Regions from separate parts of the Pantoea stewartii genome, predicted to be linked through region 1. Evidence: predicted binding sites of a transcription regulator. Region 1 holds the regulator's gene; each other region holds the start of a gene.

Region 1 (4,562 bases):
CTCCGCCAGCGTAGGCGGCAGCATGGTATGTTCGCGTGCCAGAATCGTCATGGCGTTGATGTGCTCAACGATAAACTGGCTGTGCGTGACCCATAAACGCATATCCTGTAAATAGCGTGCGTTAAACCCCGGCTCCTGCATCGCCTGATTTAGTGAGTTAAAGACTGCATTGTGGGCCTGATTAACGTTAACGCGCTGATAGGCGAGTACCTCGGGAGACTGTTCCGGACCAAGCAACATGCGTAACGCGTCCTGGAAAGCCTCAAGCACATCATGTGCGTTCTGTCGTAGCAGGGCACTTTGCCATTGCGGCCAAAGCCATAACGTTCCGCCAAACGCAATCAGGCAGCCCATCAGGGTATCCAGCAGGCGCGGCAGTAAGAATTGTGCGCCGTTAAGTGACAGAAGTTGCAGGGTATATACCGCGGTGACCGTGAACCCCACCATCGACCAGCCGTAAAACTGGCGGGTAAAGCGATAGCTGATAAAGGTAATCACCAGCATGATGCTCAACACCAGCGGTTCAGGGACATCCAGCCGCAGCGAGGCCGCCGCAATCACCAGCCCGGCAAAGGTGCCCAGCGCACGGTGCTGAATACGCACCCGTGTGGCGCTGTAGTTACTCTGGCTGACAAACATAATGGTCATCAGAATCCAGTAGGGTTTGGGAATTGAAAAGAACAGCGCCAGCCCGCTACCCAGCATCAGCATCACAGAAAAACGTCCGGCCGTGCGCAGGGCAGATGAGCGCAGCGAGAGATAGCTTCTGAGTGCGGGCAGAAGCGGTAAACGGCGCTGGCGATCCGCCATCAAATCACGCTGATAAAGGGGCTTTTGTGTACGCAGTACCCGTGCGATGCGGCTGAAGTGATAAAGGCAAAAATTTCCTACCGGATTGTCCGGGTGCTGACGGGCGATTTTTTCCAGTGCCCCCAGCTGCTTGTCCATATCAAAGCGACTGGACAGTTGGTGGTACAGGATGTTGTCTGCCAGCTCACGTAAACGGGCGGAAATGGTTTTCGCATTCCAGCGAATCACGGCCTCTGCATGGCTTTGTTCTACCAGTTTTTGCACTTCTTCTGGCTGATGCAGGCTGACAGAAATGTGTTCCTGTAAATCCAGTGCGACCTGAAAAGCGCGGGTCAGTCGCTTATGACTGTGATCGCGGCTGGCGGACAGCATATGCATCTGCTGATAACAGGTGTTGATGAGGTCGATTGCTTTTTGTTGCCGCGCCAGCAACGGTGGTAGCGCCTTCTCCGGATCGGTAAGTTGCGTCAACAAGGTGTACTTGGCGTCACAATAGTTCGCCAGTTCGCGGTAAATCAGACTCAGGCTTTCACGCATTGGCTGCTCTTTCCACAGCCAAAACCAGAACCAGTTAAACAGGCCATACCACAGCGTACCGCCGATGTAGAGCAGGGGCGGTACGTAAATGGGCATGCGGCCAATCAGGCTGGTGGTAAATATCGCTGCGATCAGTGTGGCAGGGAGTAACCGTGCGTGCAGTGGGCTGATTTCACCTGTCACGCCCAGCAGCAAAGGCAGGGCGAAAAGAATAAGCGGTAAGGGCACGTCTTTAAACAGAAGCCACTGCATCAGTAAGCTACCCAAGGCAAACAGGCTGCCGCCGACAATCAGGCGTTTAAAGAAGCGTTTGTGGGGTGTATCCAGACCGGCAATATTGCAGCAGGCAGGCACCAATGAGAACAGCAATCCTTTTTGCAGATCGCCAAACAGCCAGCCGAGCGCGACGGGGAGACACAACACCAGTGTCTGGCGCAGGGCATAGTTAACTTCAGGGTGATAAATTATTCTTCGCCACATCGGCTCAACGCAAATAATTCACGGCATAACGTTGCCATTATGCCGTGAAGAATAAAGCTTAGCGCGTGCCGTAAACAACAATTGTTTTGCCGTGTGCGGAGATCAGATTCTGGTCTTCCAGCATCTTCAAAATACGTCCCACGGTTTCACGTGAACATCCCACGATTTGGCCAATTTCCTGACGCGTAATTTTAATTTGCATGCCGTCAGGATGCGTCATGGCGTCCGGCTGTTTCGCCAGGTTGAGCAACGTCTGCGCAATGCGACCGGTGACATCAAGGAACGCGAGGTTGCCCACTTTTTCCGATGTGACCTGCAGACGGCGCGCCATTTGCGAGGAGAGGCGCATGAGGATGTCCGGATTCACCTGAATCAGCTGACGGAATTTTTTGTAGGAAATCTCTGCCACTTCGCACGCGGTTTTCGCACGTACCCAGGCGCTGCGCTCCTGACCTTCTTCGAACAGGCCAAGCTCACCAATAAAGTCGCCCTGATTCAGATAGGACAGAATCATCTCCTTGCCTTCTTCATCCTTAATCAGTACCGCAACGGAACCTTTAACGATGTAGTAAAGCGTTTCCGCCTTTTCACCTTGATGAATGAGCGTACTTTTGGATGGATACTTGTGAATATGGCAATGGGACAGGAACCATTCAAGTGTAGGGTCTGTTTGCGGTTTGCCGAGAACCATTCGCTATTATCCTCTGTTGTAATCGTGCCCAAAATACAGGGCTCTGTTTCCCTGCCAGGCGATGTAAGCGTTAAGCGTCTTTCCATTCAGGAAATTATTCGGGCTGCATTCGGCGCAGTGCGCATCATTCTTCCCGGCTTCGTCTTCGGATGACGAAAAATATTTTCAGCTCTGTTTGTAGCACAGCTTACGTCGACTGTCTTGTGTTGTCTCGCTTCAGCAAGATGGCGTTTTCTCTGGATTGCTGTTTCCCAGGCAAAAGCGTACGCTGAGCCAAAACAGGGTATTCTGAGGTCAAAATTATGCAGGCACGCGTCAAATGGGTTGAAGGGTTAACATTCCTGGGGGAATCATCGTCCGGCCATCAGATACTGATGGATGGCAATTCTGGCGATAAAGCGCCGAGCCCTATGGAGATGGTGCTGATGGCGGCGGGGGGATGCAGCGCCATTGACGTTGTGTCAATTTTGCAAAAAGGCCGCAACGATGTGGTTGATTGCGAAGTGAAACTATCCTCTGAACGTCGGGAAGAAGCCCCCCGCATCTTTACCCATATCAATCTGCATTTTATCGTCAGCGGCAACGCACTTTCGGATAAAGCCGTGGCACGCGCTGTCGATCTGTCAGCGGAAAAATATTGCTCTGTCGCCATCATGTTAGGCAAAGGCGTCAACATTACCCACAGCTACGAAGTGATCGCGCTGTAATCTCACAGAGGCCAGGCTGGCCTCTGTGGTTATTCAATCCGTTTCCCTTCCATGAGCCGTTTTACTAACGGCGCCATAATTAACTCCATCGCCAGTCCCATTTTGCCGCCGGGTACCACCAGCGTGTTGATATTGGAAATAAACGATCCCTGCAGCATGGCCAGCAGATAGGGAAAATCAATGTCTTCCAGCCCCTGAAAGTGGATAACCACAAAGCTTTCATCCAGCGAAGGGATGGTGCGCGCGGCAAAGGGATTAGAGGTATCCACCGTGGGGACGCGCTGAAAGTTAATATGGGTTCGTGAAAACTGCGGCGTAATGAAATTGATGTAATCTTCCATGGAACGCACTACCGAATCCATCACCGCTTCGCGTGAATGGCCACGCTCGCTGGTATCGCGCACCAGTTTCTGAATCCACTCCAGGTTGACGATGGGCACGACGCCGACCAGCAAATCGACTTTTTCCGCCACATTGTGTTGTGCAGTCACCACGCCGCCGTGCAAGCCTTCATAAAACAGCACATCCGTATCCGGTGGTAACGGTTGCCAGGGCGTGAAGGTGCCGGGAACCTGATTCCAGGGAACGGCTTCATCATAGGTGTGCAGATACTTACGCGACTGACCCTTACCGTGTTCGCCGTATTCGATGAACGTTTGCTCCAGCAGGCCAAAATCATTCGCCTCCGGGCCAAAGTAGCTGATATGTCGCCCCAGATCGCGCGCTTTTCGGATAGCCATGTCCATTTCGGGTCGGGTAAAGCGGTGAAAACTGTCCCCTTCCAGTTCGGCAGCGTGCAAACCGAGTTGCTGAAAAATTTTACGGAACGCCAGGCTGGTGGTGGTGGTTCCCGCTCCGCTGGAGCCCGTTACCGCGATAATCGGATGGCGTGCAGACATAGTTGAAGTCCCTGTGACGTCGGGCGATGAGCATTGTTAGCACGATTTTCCGTTCGTTGCATCAGCCACGAAACTCGCTTTTGCGCATGATGTTGACCGACTCGTGCAGTTCCGACCATACCAGAACGACCTCGCCTTGCTCAAGCTGACGACGCACATCGGCGACTTTTTCCGTCAGGCTGAGCTCCTGCTCGCCGTAATCCGTGCCTTCACGCAAAACAAACGCTTCGATAAGATTTTCAAGGGTTTCGGGAGAAACCTGTTCCCAGGGAATAATCACAGAATCAGTTATCCAGATAAGAGGAAATCCACTGTGGCACGCGCTGCTCCAGCCACAACCGAGGCTGACGCAGGGTGCCACTGACGAAACCAACATGCCCACCCTGCTGTGTCAGCTGATAGGTAATAGTGGCAGATAATTGCGCAGGCTGCGGGATC
Region 2 (4,562 bases), 2.0 Mb from region 1:
CACTCCGCCCTTTATGCGCGTGACACTGGCGCTGTTTTCGGCCGGGCTGGCCACCTTTGCCCTGCTGTATTGTGTGCAGCCGCTGCTGCCGGTCCTCTCTGCACAGTTTGGCGTGTCACCGGCCGCCAGCAGTATTTCCCTTTCAGTCTCCACCGCGACACTGGCGCTGGGCTTACTGATTACCGGCCCCTTGTCCGATGCTGTCGGTCGCAAATCTGTCATGGTCACCGCGCTGATGCTGGCTTCCGTCTGCACGCTGATTTCGGCCACCATGACAAGCTGGCACGGCATTCTGCTGATGCGGGCGCTTATTGGCCTGTCGCTCAGCGGTGTAGCGGCCGTCGGGATGACTTATCTCAGTGAAGAAATCCATCCCAGCGTAGTCGCCTTTTCGATGGGGCTGTATATCAGCGGAAATTCGATTGGCGGGATGAGCGGTCGCCTGATCAGCGGCGTATTAACCGACTTTTTCTCCTGGCGCGTCGCCATTGCCGCCATTGGCTGTTTTGCCCTGGCGGCCGCCCTGATGTTCTGGAAAATTTTGCCCGCCTCGCGGCATTTTCACCCGACATCCCTGCGCCCCCGCCATCTGGCCATTAACTTTCGCCTGCACTGGCGCGACGCGGGCCTGCCCTTGCTGTTCGCGGAAGGCTTACTGCTTATGGGGGCGTTCGTCACCCTGTTTAACTATATCGGCTATCGGCTGCTGGGTGCGCCGTGGCATTTAAGCCAGGCCGTGGTGGGACTGCTGTCCGTGGTTTACCTGACCGGTTCGTGGAGTTCGCCCAAAGCCGGCGCGTTAACCAGTCGATATGGCCGGGGGCCGGTGATGCTGGGCGCAACGCTTATCATGCTGACGGGCCTGCTCCTGACCGCCTTTCATGCCTTGGTTCTGATCTTTATTGGGATGATGCTGTTCAGTGCTGGCTTTTTCGCCGCACACTCCGTGGCCAGCGGCTGGATTGGGCCACGCGCGCGTCGCGCAAAAGGCCAGGCGTCTTCACTGTATCTGTTCAGTTATTATGTGGGGTCCAGCGTGGCGGGTACGGCAGGGGGCTTTTTCTGGCATCAGTTTGGCTGGCCGGGCATAACCGTGTTTATCTCTACCCTGCTGCTGCTGGCTCTGGCGGTCGCGTGGCGGCTGCATCAACGCAAACTCTAGCAAAACTTAACAAATTTTCCGGGCACAATGCGGCCCGGAAAATCCGCTGTACAAGAATTGTCCGTATTATCAGTATCATTGCTAACTACCGGTGTTTCCCCGCTATAATCGGTTTAATCCCAAAGATTAATGCCATCTTTGAATTCACTGTTAGGGGAGACCTCATGGCGCATTACTATTACGTCAATAAACAATCCGGTTACAACGATAACCACGTGGTACACGCCAAAGGCTGTCGCTACCTTCCGGGTCTGGAAGACCGACTGTTTCTGGGCACGTTTTACTCTGCAACAGCGGCTATACAGCAGGCCCGAAAATATTATGCCAGCGCATTAGGCTGCGACGACTGTTGCCCGGTTATGTCTGCTCAAACCCCACCCCTGCATGACAGCGTTGGACTGAAGCACGGTATCGATTTCTGATCACAGCGCATGCCTTTGCGATCCCATTCAGCCGCGTTTTTCCCGAGGATGGCGGAATATCGCCGCCATCTGCCCTGCCAGCCCGCCGTTCAGTTGCTGCCGACCTGCCCCTGTAGCCGTCCCGCTTTAAGTCGCCAATTCGTTAAGCATTTTGCCTTTTTTCCGTTATCTTAGAGGCCTTACTCTTCATACAGGGATTTAACATGCGTGATAAATATGCGGCGTCTCAAATTGCCCTTCACTGGCTGACCGTGCTGCTGCTGATTATTGTCTATGCCACGATGGAGCTGCGCGGTTATGTGGAACGGGGCTCCTGGCAGCGCTTTGTGATGACCGTGACACACTTTAGCGCGGGCGCAACCATTCTGGTGGTGATGCTGTCACGGTTACTGCTGAAAATTCGCCATCGCAGCCCCGCGATTACGCCCCCCGTACCGCGCTGGCAAACGGGCCTGGCACACCTGACGCACACGTTGATTTATGCCTTATTTATCAGCCTGCCGGTGCTGGGTATCGCCTCACGTTACCTGAAGGGCCGTGAGTGGTTATTATTCGGCATTCCCATGCCGGTCGCTGCGGAACCTGATTTCGATCTCTCTGATACGCTCGTCGACTGGCATGAAACCCTGGCGCCACTGGGCTACTGGCTCATCGGCTTACATGTCGCTGCAGCCCTGTTCCATCACTATGCGCTGAAGGACAATACGCTGCTGCGTATGATGCCGGGACGCGGGACGCGCCAGCCCTGATTCCATGACGCTGCACATCGGGCTAAAAAAATCACCATAATCTGCGCCAGGTGGTTCCACCCGGCGCTTGATTCCTACACAATAGCCACTAAATTGTGACGCAGGTCACTTTCGTGGGATGATCGTTGTCATCCTCTTTTGACGCACAGACAGATTTAACTTCTCATGCCTTTAACAACTGTTTCCCGTAAAACGGCCTGGCTACGCGTGGTGCTGCTGGCCATCGCCGCTTTTGTTTTCAATACCACTGAGTTCGTACCGGTGGGTTTACTGTCGGATATTGCTGCCGGGTTTTCGATGAAAACCGCTGAAGTGGGCATTATGCTGACAATTTATGCCTGGGTGGTGGCGCTGCTGTCCCTGCCGTTAATGCTGCTGACGCGTAATGTTGAACGGCGGTTACTGCTTACGGTACTGTTTAGCCTCTTTGTAGCCAGCCATATTCTTTCGACATTCGCCTGGAGCTTCAGTTCGTTAATCGTTTCCCGCATTGGCATTGCGCTGTCACATGCGGTGTTCTGGTCCATTACCGCCTCACTGGCCATTCGTGTGGCGCCTGCCGGTAAAAAAACGCAGGCGCTCAGTATGCTGGCAACCGGTACGGCACTGGCCATGGTGCTGGGGGTGCCCATTGGTCGCGTTGTGGGGCAGGCGCTGGGTTGGCGCACCACCTTTGGCGTGATCGGGCTGTCAGCGTTGATCCTGATGATTATGCTGGCGCGCGTCTTGCCGCGTCTGCCCAGTGAACACACCGGTTCATTGAGCAGCGTACCGCTGTTGTTCCGCCGCCCGGCCCTGGCAGGCATGTACCTGCTGGTTACACTCATTGTGACCGCGCACTATACGGCTTACAGCTATATTGAACCCTTTATGCAACTGGTGGCGAATGCCAGCGAAAGTTTTACCACCCTGCTGCTGTTACTGTTTGGTTCTGCCGGCATTATTGGCAGTCTGCTGTTCAGTTCGCTGGGTAAACGCTTTCCCTCAGCGTTGCTGATCAGCGCCATCGCCCTGGTCACCTTATGCATGGGGCTGTTAATTTTTGCCGCCGTGCGTCCTGGCGCTATTATCACCCTCTGCGTCGTCTGGGGAATGGCGATGATGATGATTGGCCTGGCGATGCAAATCCGTGTCCTGTCACTGGCCCCCGATGCCACCGACGTGGCGATGTCGCTGATGTCCGGCATTTACAACATCGGCATCGGTGCGGGCGCGTTACTGGGCAGTCAGGTGAGCGTATATATGAGCCTGTCTGACGTCGGTAACGTGGGGGCGATGATCGGCCTGGTCGCGCTGCTATGGTGCGTGTATATTTTCCGGCGCTACCCACAGTTACGCTCTAATGGTTAACTGAAGCAGGCTTCTGCGCCTCGCAGAAGCCTGCCGATGCGTCTTCGTCTGCTATCATGCACTGCGGCACTGAACGGCCAGACGACCTGTTCCGGCGTCCGAAGGTGCAGCGCGTCAGAGGTGCTAAACACACCGGATAACCGCTTATATTGTCAGAGGATGCCCTTCTACCTGACTCATCCATTACATCTGTTAACCTCGAAAAAGGATCAACGTTCATGACGAGAAAGTGGTTAACGCTGTACCTGTCGCGTAGCGTCAGCCGGGTGATGTTGCAGGATCTCCATGCCATCTTACCTGCTGAGGCGGTGAAAATTTTCACGAATGATTTAGACGACGTTCGCTACGCTACAGTAGAATGCGTGCAGGCAGAAACGACCTGCGCCTTGATTGCCTCGGCGATCATCGTCTGGCGTCAACTGGGGCATATTCATCTGCTGCTGTATACGCAAGGTGAAGTGCAGCGTCAGATCACGGACGCCACGCAGTTTGAATTATTTACTTTGCTGAAGAACAACCGTGCCGCCTTGCGGCTGGCCTGACGTGGCGTAACCTCACAGGATAATTATGAGAATTGGTCTGCTGTTCCCCATCGCTATCATCGTGGCAGGTATTGGCTTTCTCGCCTGGTTCATCGGCAGCGGCCTGGCGATGCCTGGCTCCTGAGATCAGCGTAGCTGGCTGTCTTTACTCCCACGCCGGTTGTAGAGACTGCTCTCTTTTTTCTGCTTATCGATCTTTTCCTGACAGGAAACGCAATAACGCACGCCCTTGAGTGCCTGACGGCGGGCTTCGGGAATCGGCTCGCCGCACAGTTCGCATTCTGTGGCACTTTCCCCCTGTCCCAGTGACTGACGCACACGTTCGATACCGTCATTA
Region 3 (4,562 bases), 240 kb from region 1:
AATTCCCCCGCCCTTCTGCCAGCTTCTTCATCGCTTCACGATAGCTGTTTTGGGCCTTATCAAGGCTGTGACCAATACCGCTCATATCATCAACAAACAGGCGCATTTTGTCGTAAAGCCTGGCTGCGCGCTCGGCAATCCGCTGCGCATTGCGGCTTTGATGCTCGTAGCGCCAGAGATTGTTGATGGTACGCAGTGCAACCAGCAGCGTGGTCGGACTGACCAGCATGATATTTTGCTGGAGCGCTTCGCCGATCAATTCCGGCTGCCGATCGATTGCCAGTAAAAACGCCGGTTCAACCGGGATAAACATCAACACATAATCCAGTGAGCGTAAACCGGGCAATTGTTGATAATCTTTACGGCCCAGCAAACGGATATGGCCGCGTACGGCACTGATATGCGCCTGAATGGCCTGTTCACGTTCAATGTCGTCATCCGCGTTGAAATACCGCTCGTAGGCAACCAGCGTCATTTTGGCGTCGATCACCACATCTTTCCCCTGGGGAAGCCGGACGATGACATCGGGCTGCATGCGGCTTTGCTGCTCGTTCTGCATGCTGACCTGGATATCGTATTCATAGCCTTCACGCAATCCTGACGCTTCCAGTACCCGGCTCAGCACCACCTCGCCCCAGTTACCCTGGATTTTGTTGTCGCCTTTGAGCGCTTTGGTCAGGTTGAGCGCTTCCTGGGCCATCTGCGCGTTCAGTTGCTGTAGCTGACGAATCTCGTGGGTCAGTGTATGGCGTTCACGCGCTTCCGCGCCAAAGCTCTCATTAACCTGACGCCGAAAGCCATCGAGCTGTTCACGCAACGGCCCAATCAGGCTGTTCAGACTTTGACGGTTTTGCTCATCAACGCGGCGACCGCTGTTTTCAAAAATTCGGTTAGCCAGGTTTTCAAACTGCGCGCTAAGCCGCTGCTCGCTGTTGGTCAACAGGCGCTGCTTCTCTTCCGCTGCAAAACGGGTTTCCTCAAGACGGATGGTCACTTCACGCAGCTCGGCTTCCTGCGCGCTGTTCACCTCCAGCTGATTGCGCAGCTCTCGTGTCAGTTGCTCGCTCTCATTACGCCAGTAATCCAGCTGTTGCAGGCGCTCATTGGCTCCGCTTAATGATCCATGAAGCTGTCTCAGCTCCTGTTCGCGCTGTTGCAGCTGCTGCTGGAGCTGCTCGATGTGCTGTTGCTGACGTTGTTGTGCTTCGTTAAGCAGACGGCGCTCTGTGGTAAAGCTGGCTAACTGATGACTGACACGCATTTGCGCCAGTATCCAGCCAACACCCAGGCCGGCGAGCCCAAGGCAGATGCTGATAATGATGTGCTGATCCATATTCTCCCCGCTGGTCAGGCTATTGAGGAAAAAGGTAAATTCGCACTGTATGAATGTCCAGATATATTTACTGAAGGGGGAAGACGAGACGTAAAGACAAGGCCATGACAGGCCGGACAGCCGGCCTGTCTGTCAAACGAAGGGCTAGAGTAAGCGACGCGCCGCTTCAACTACTATTTTGACGGCATCGCTTTCGGTCTGCTTCATCGTCACTGCATCGGGAATCTCTTTTTGCGTGCGGTTAACAATCACGCCCGCCACCATGCCTGCGCGCAGGCCCTGACTGGCGCACATGGTTAACAGCGTCGCCGATTCCATCTCATAGTTCAGGACGCCCATCTGCTGCCACTCCTGCATAGAGCCCTGAAAACGGTTCACGACGCGGCCCGAGAAGGTGTCGTAGCGCTCCTGGCCGGGGTAGAAAGTATCAGATGAGGCGGTAATCCCGATATGAGTTTTGGCACCGCAGGCTTCTGCCGCAGCCACTAAGGCCGTTGTGCAGGTGAAGTCGGCGACGGCCGGAAATTCCATTGGTGCGAAGTGCAGGCTGGCACCGTCCAGGCGTACAGACGCCGTCGTAACCAGAACGTCGCCGACATTGATATGCGGCTGGATAGCGCCCGTTGTCCCTACACGCAGGAAAGTGCGCACACCAAGCTGAGCAAGCTCCTCGACGGCAATGGAGGTAGAAGGTCCGCCAATCCCGGTAGAACAGACCACGACGGGTTTACCGTCAAGCTTAGCCAGCCAGCTGGTGAACTCACGATGGGAAGCCAGGTGCCGGGGATCGTCCATCAGTCCGGCAATTTTTTTTACACGTTCCGGATCGCCAGGAACAATGGCCAGTGTCGCCCCCTGCAGGTCGGCTTTCGTCAGGCCAAGATGGAAAACGTCAGACTGTGTCATATCAGACTCCGGGTTAAGGAAAAACAGTACGCCACTTTACGTTACCCGACGGGTTAAATGTGTGACTGGTTTCACTCAAGAAAATGAAAGTTACATTTTCTGTGAAATTTTTAGTGATTAATATCACACATTTATCTCAGACCTTCCGTAATGCTACATATGGTGATGTGGAAGGCAGCATGAGAATGTTAAAGAGAAGTGTATTTTAAAGGTTATAAGCTCTGTTACGCATTGCCCGGAACCAGTAATAAATGCCCAGGCTATAGTTACGTGATTGCGCATACGCTTGCACGGAGATAACGATGAAAACCGACGATAATATGACACAAAAATCAGCCGCAGGCGCGTTTGCTCCGGCAGTTCAGCCCACGGCTTCGACCACCATTATTACCGACAGCCCGGCCATCCACGCCGGTGAGACGTCTATTCCGAGTCAGGGTGAAAATCTTCCGGCTTTTTACGCGAAACCGCAGTCAGCAGACGGGCCGTTGCCTGTTGTGCTGGTCGTGCAGGAAATTTTCGGCGTTCATGAACACATTCGCGACATTTGTCGTCGTCTGGCGCTGGAAGGCTATCTGGCTGTCGCGCCAGAGCTTTACTTCCGCGAAGGCGACCCCAACGACTACAACGATATTCCTACGCTGTTTAAAGAACTGGTCAGCAAGGTGCCTGACAGCCAGGTACTGGCGGATCTCGATCATGCCGCTAACTGGGCGGCCCGCAACGGTGGCGATATCCGGCGGATGGGAATTACCGGTTTCTGTTGGGGCGGACGCATCAGTTGGCTCTATGCGGCACACAACCCGCAACTTCGCGCTGCCGTGGCCTGGTATGGTCGCCTGGTAGGGGAAAAAACCATGAAGCAGCAAAAACATCCTATCGATATTGCTGTGGATCTGAACGCGCCTGTGCTGGGTTTGTATGGTGGTCAGGATGACGGCATTCCGCTGGAAAGCGTGGAGCAGATGCGCCAGGCCTTACATGCTGCAAACGCAAAGGCAGAGATCATTGTGTATCCCGATGCCGGGCATGCTTTTAACGCCGACTATCGTCCGAGCTACCATGCCGAATCGGCAAAAGACGGCTGGGCACGTATGTTAGCCTGGTTTAAGCAGTACGGTGTCGCATCCACTGAGTGATAAAAAAAGGGCGCGTAAGCGCCCAAACTCCCGACGTCGCCATCCAACACCCGCAAATCAGAGAGCTTTTCCGCGTTAACCCTGCTCACAAGCCTGGTGGGTTTTCAGGCTGGATTGCGGAGTGTCCCATAGCCGTTCTGCAGCAATATAACGCGCCTCATTTTTTCTGCTATTTCTTGAGTGAATGTCGTCACCCTCCGGTCCGTTCCGTTTGGATAAGCAAATACTCATTTTTCAGCTCGCGCCGCACACCTGTACGTGAAAAGCCGGGAGTAGGGTTATGGATTGGTATTTGCTATTCTCCAGAAATGCTTGGGTCAGTCTGATCGCCAGTCACGTTTAGCCGTCCAGATGTTTACACCGCTATATTCTGCGGGTACTGTATGTCTCTTAAGCGCAAATTATTCAGTTTCGATGTGAAGGACCCTCATGATCGAATTCAAACATCTCCGGACGCTTCAGGCTCTGCGGAATACCGGCTCGCTGGCCGCCGCGGCCGCCCAGCTTCACCAGACGCAGTCGGCGTTGTCACATCAGTTCAGCGATCTGGAACAGCGGCTGGGATTCCGCCTGTTTGTACGCAAAAGCCAGCCATTGCGCTTCACGCCACAGGGCGAAATCCTGTTGCAGCTGGCGGAACAGATTCTGCCGCAAATTCAGCAGGCGCTTCAGGCCTGCCATGAGCCGCAACAGACTACGCTTCGTGTTGCCATTGAATGTCATAGCTGCATTCAGTGGCTCACGCCGGCACTGGATAAGTTTCGTCAGAGCTGGCCACAGGTGGTGATGGATTTTAAATCAGGTGTGACCTTCGATCCGCAACCTGCACTGCAACAGGGTGAGCTGGATATCGTTTTAACGTCCGATATTCTGCCGCGCTCGGGCCTGTTCTATTCACCGATGTTCGATTTCGAAGTGCGCCTGGTGCTGGCACCCGATCATCCTCTGGCTCAGGTCGAACATATATCCCCTGACGCACTGGCCGACGAAGTGTTGATGATTTACCCGGTGCAGCGTCAGCGGCTGGATATCTGGCGTCATTTCCTTCAGCCCGCAGGCATCAGTCCTGCACTGAAGAATGTGGATAACACGCTGTTGATGATTCAGATGGTGTCGGCGCGCATGGGCATTGCCGCGCTGCCACACTGGGTAGTGGAGAGCTTTGAAAAACAGGGGTTAGTGAT

What was found. Region 1 encodes CRP, which controls carbon source genes, mostly activating them, when cyclic AMP is high. Its sites were predicted from a motif close to ATGTGANNNNNNTCACAT; they were not measured.
Region 2: the regulator CRP is predicted to act here: its motif matches at 2,427-2,444, upstream of G5574_RS02325 (sugar transporter).
Region 3: the regulator CRP is predicted to act here: its motif matches at 2,351-2,368, upstream of udp (uridine phosphorylase).

What each region holds. Positions count from the first base shown of each region.
Region 1 is NZ_CP049115.1:2,472,434-2,476,995, reverse strand. Features, by position in the region: gene G5574_RS11855 (YccS/YhfK family putative transporter) at 1-1,827, opposite strand, end outside; gene crp (cAMP-activated global transcriptional regulator CRP) at 1,886-2,518, opposite strand; gene G5574_RS11845 (OsmC family protein) at 2,821-3,225, shown strand; gene G5574_RS11840 (phosphoribulokinase) at 3,255-4,124, opposite strand; gene G5574_RS11835 (YheU family protein) at 4,186-4,404, opposite strand; gene G5574_RS11830 (hydrolase) at 4,409-4,562, opposite strand, start outside.
Region 2 is NZ_CP049115.1:508,715-513,276, forward strand. Features, by position in the region: gene G5574_RS02310 (MFS transporter) at 1-1,162, shown strand, start outside; gene G5574_RS02315 (hypothetical protein) at 1,327-1,584, shown strand; gene cybB (cytochrome b561) at 1,788-2,333, shown strand; gene G5574_RS02325 (sugar transporter) at 2,499-3,683, shown strand; gene G5574_RS02330 (hypothetical protein) at 3,902-4,225, shown strand; gene G5574_RS02335 (YoaK family small membrane protein) at 4,251-4,349, shown strand; gene G5574_RS02340 (DksA/TraR family C4-type zinc finger protein) at 4,352-4,562, opposite strand, start outside.
Region 3 is NZ_CP049115.1:2,712,498-2,717,059, forward strand. Features, by position in the region: gene rmuC (DNA recombination protein RmuC) at 1-1,333, opposite strand, end outside; gene udp (uridine phosphorylase) at 1,478-2,239, opposite strand; gene G5574_RS12970 (dienelactone hydrolase family protein) at 2,542-3,378, shown strand; gene metR (HTH-type transcriptional regulator MetR) at 3,808-4,562, shown strand, end outside.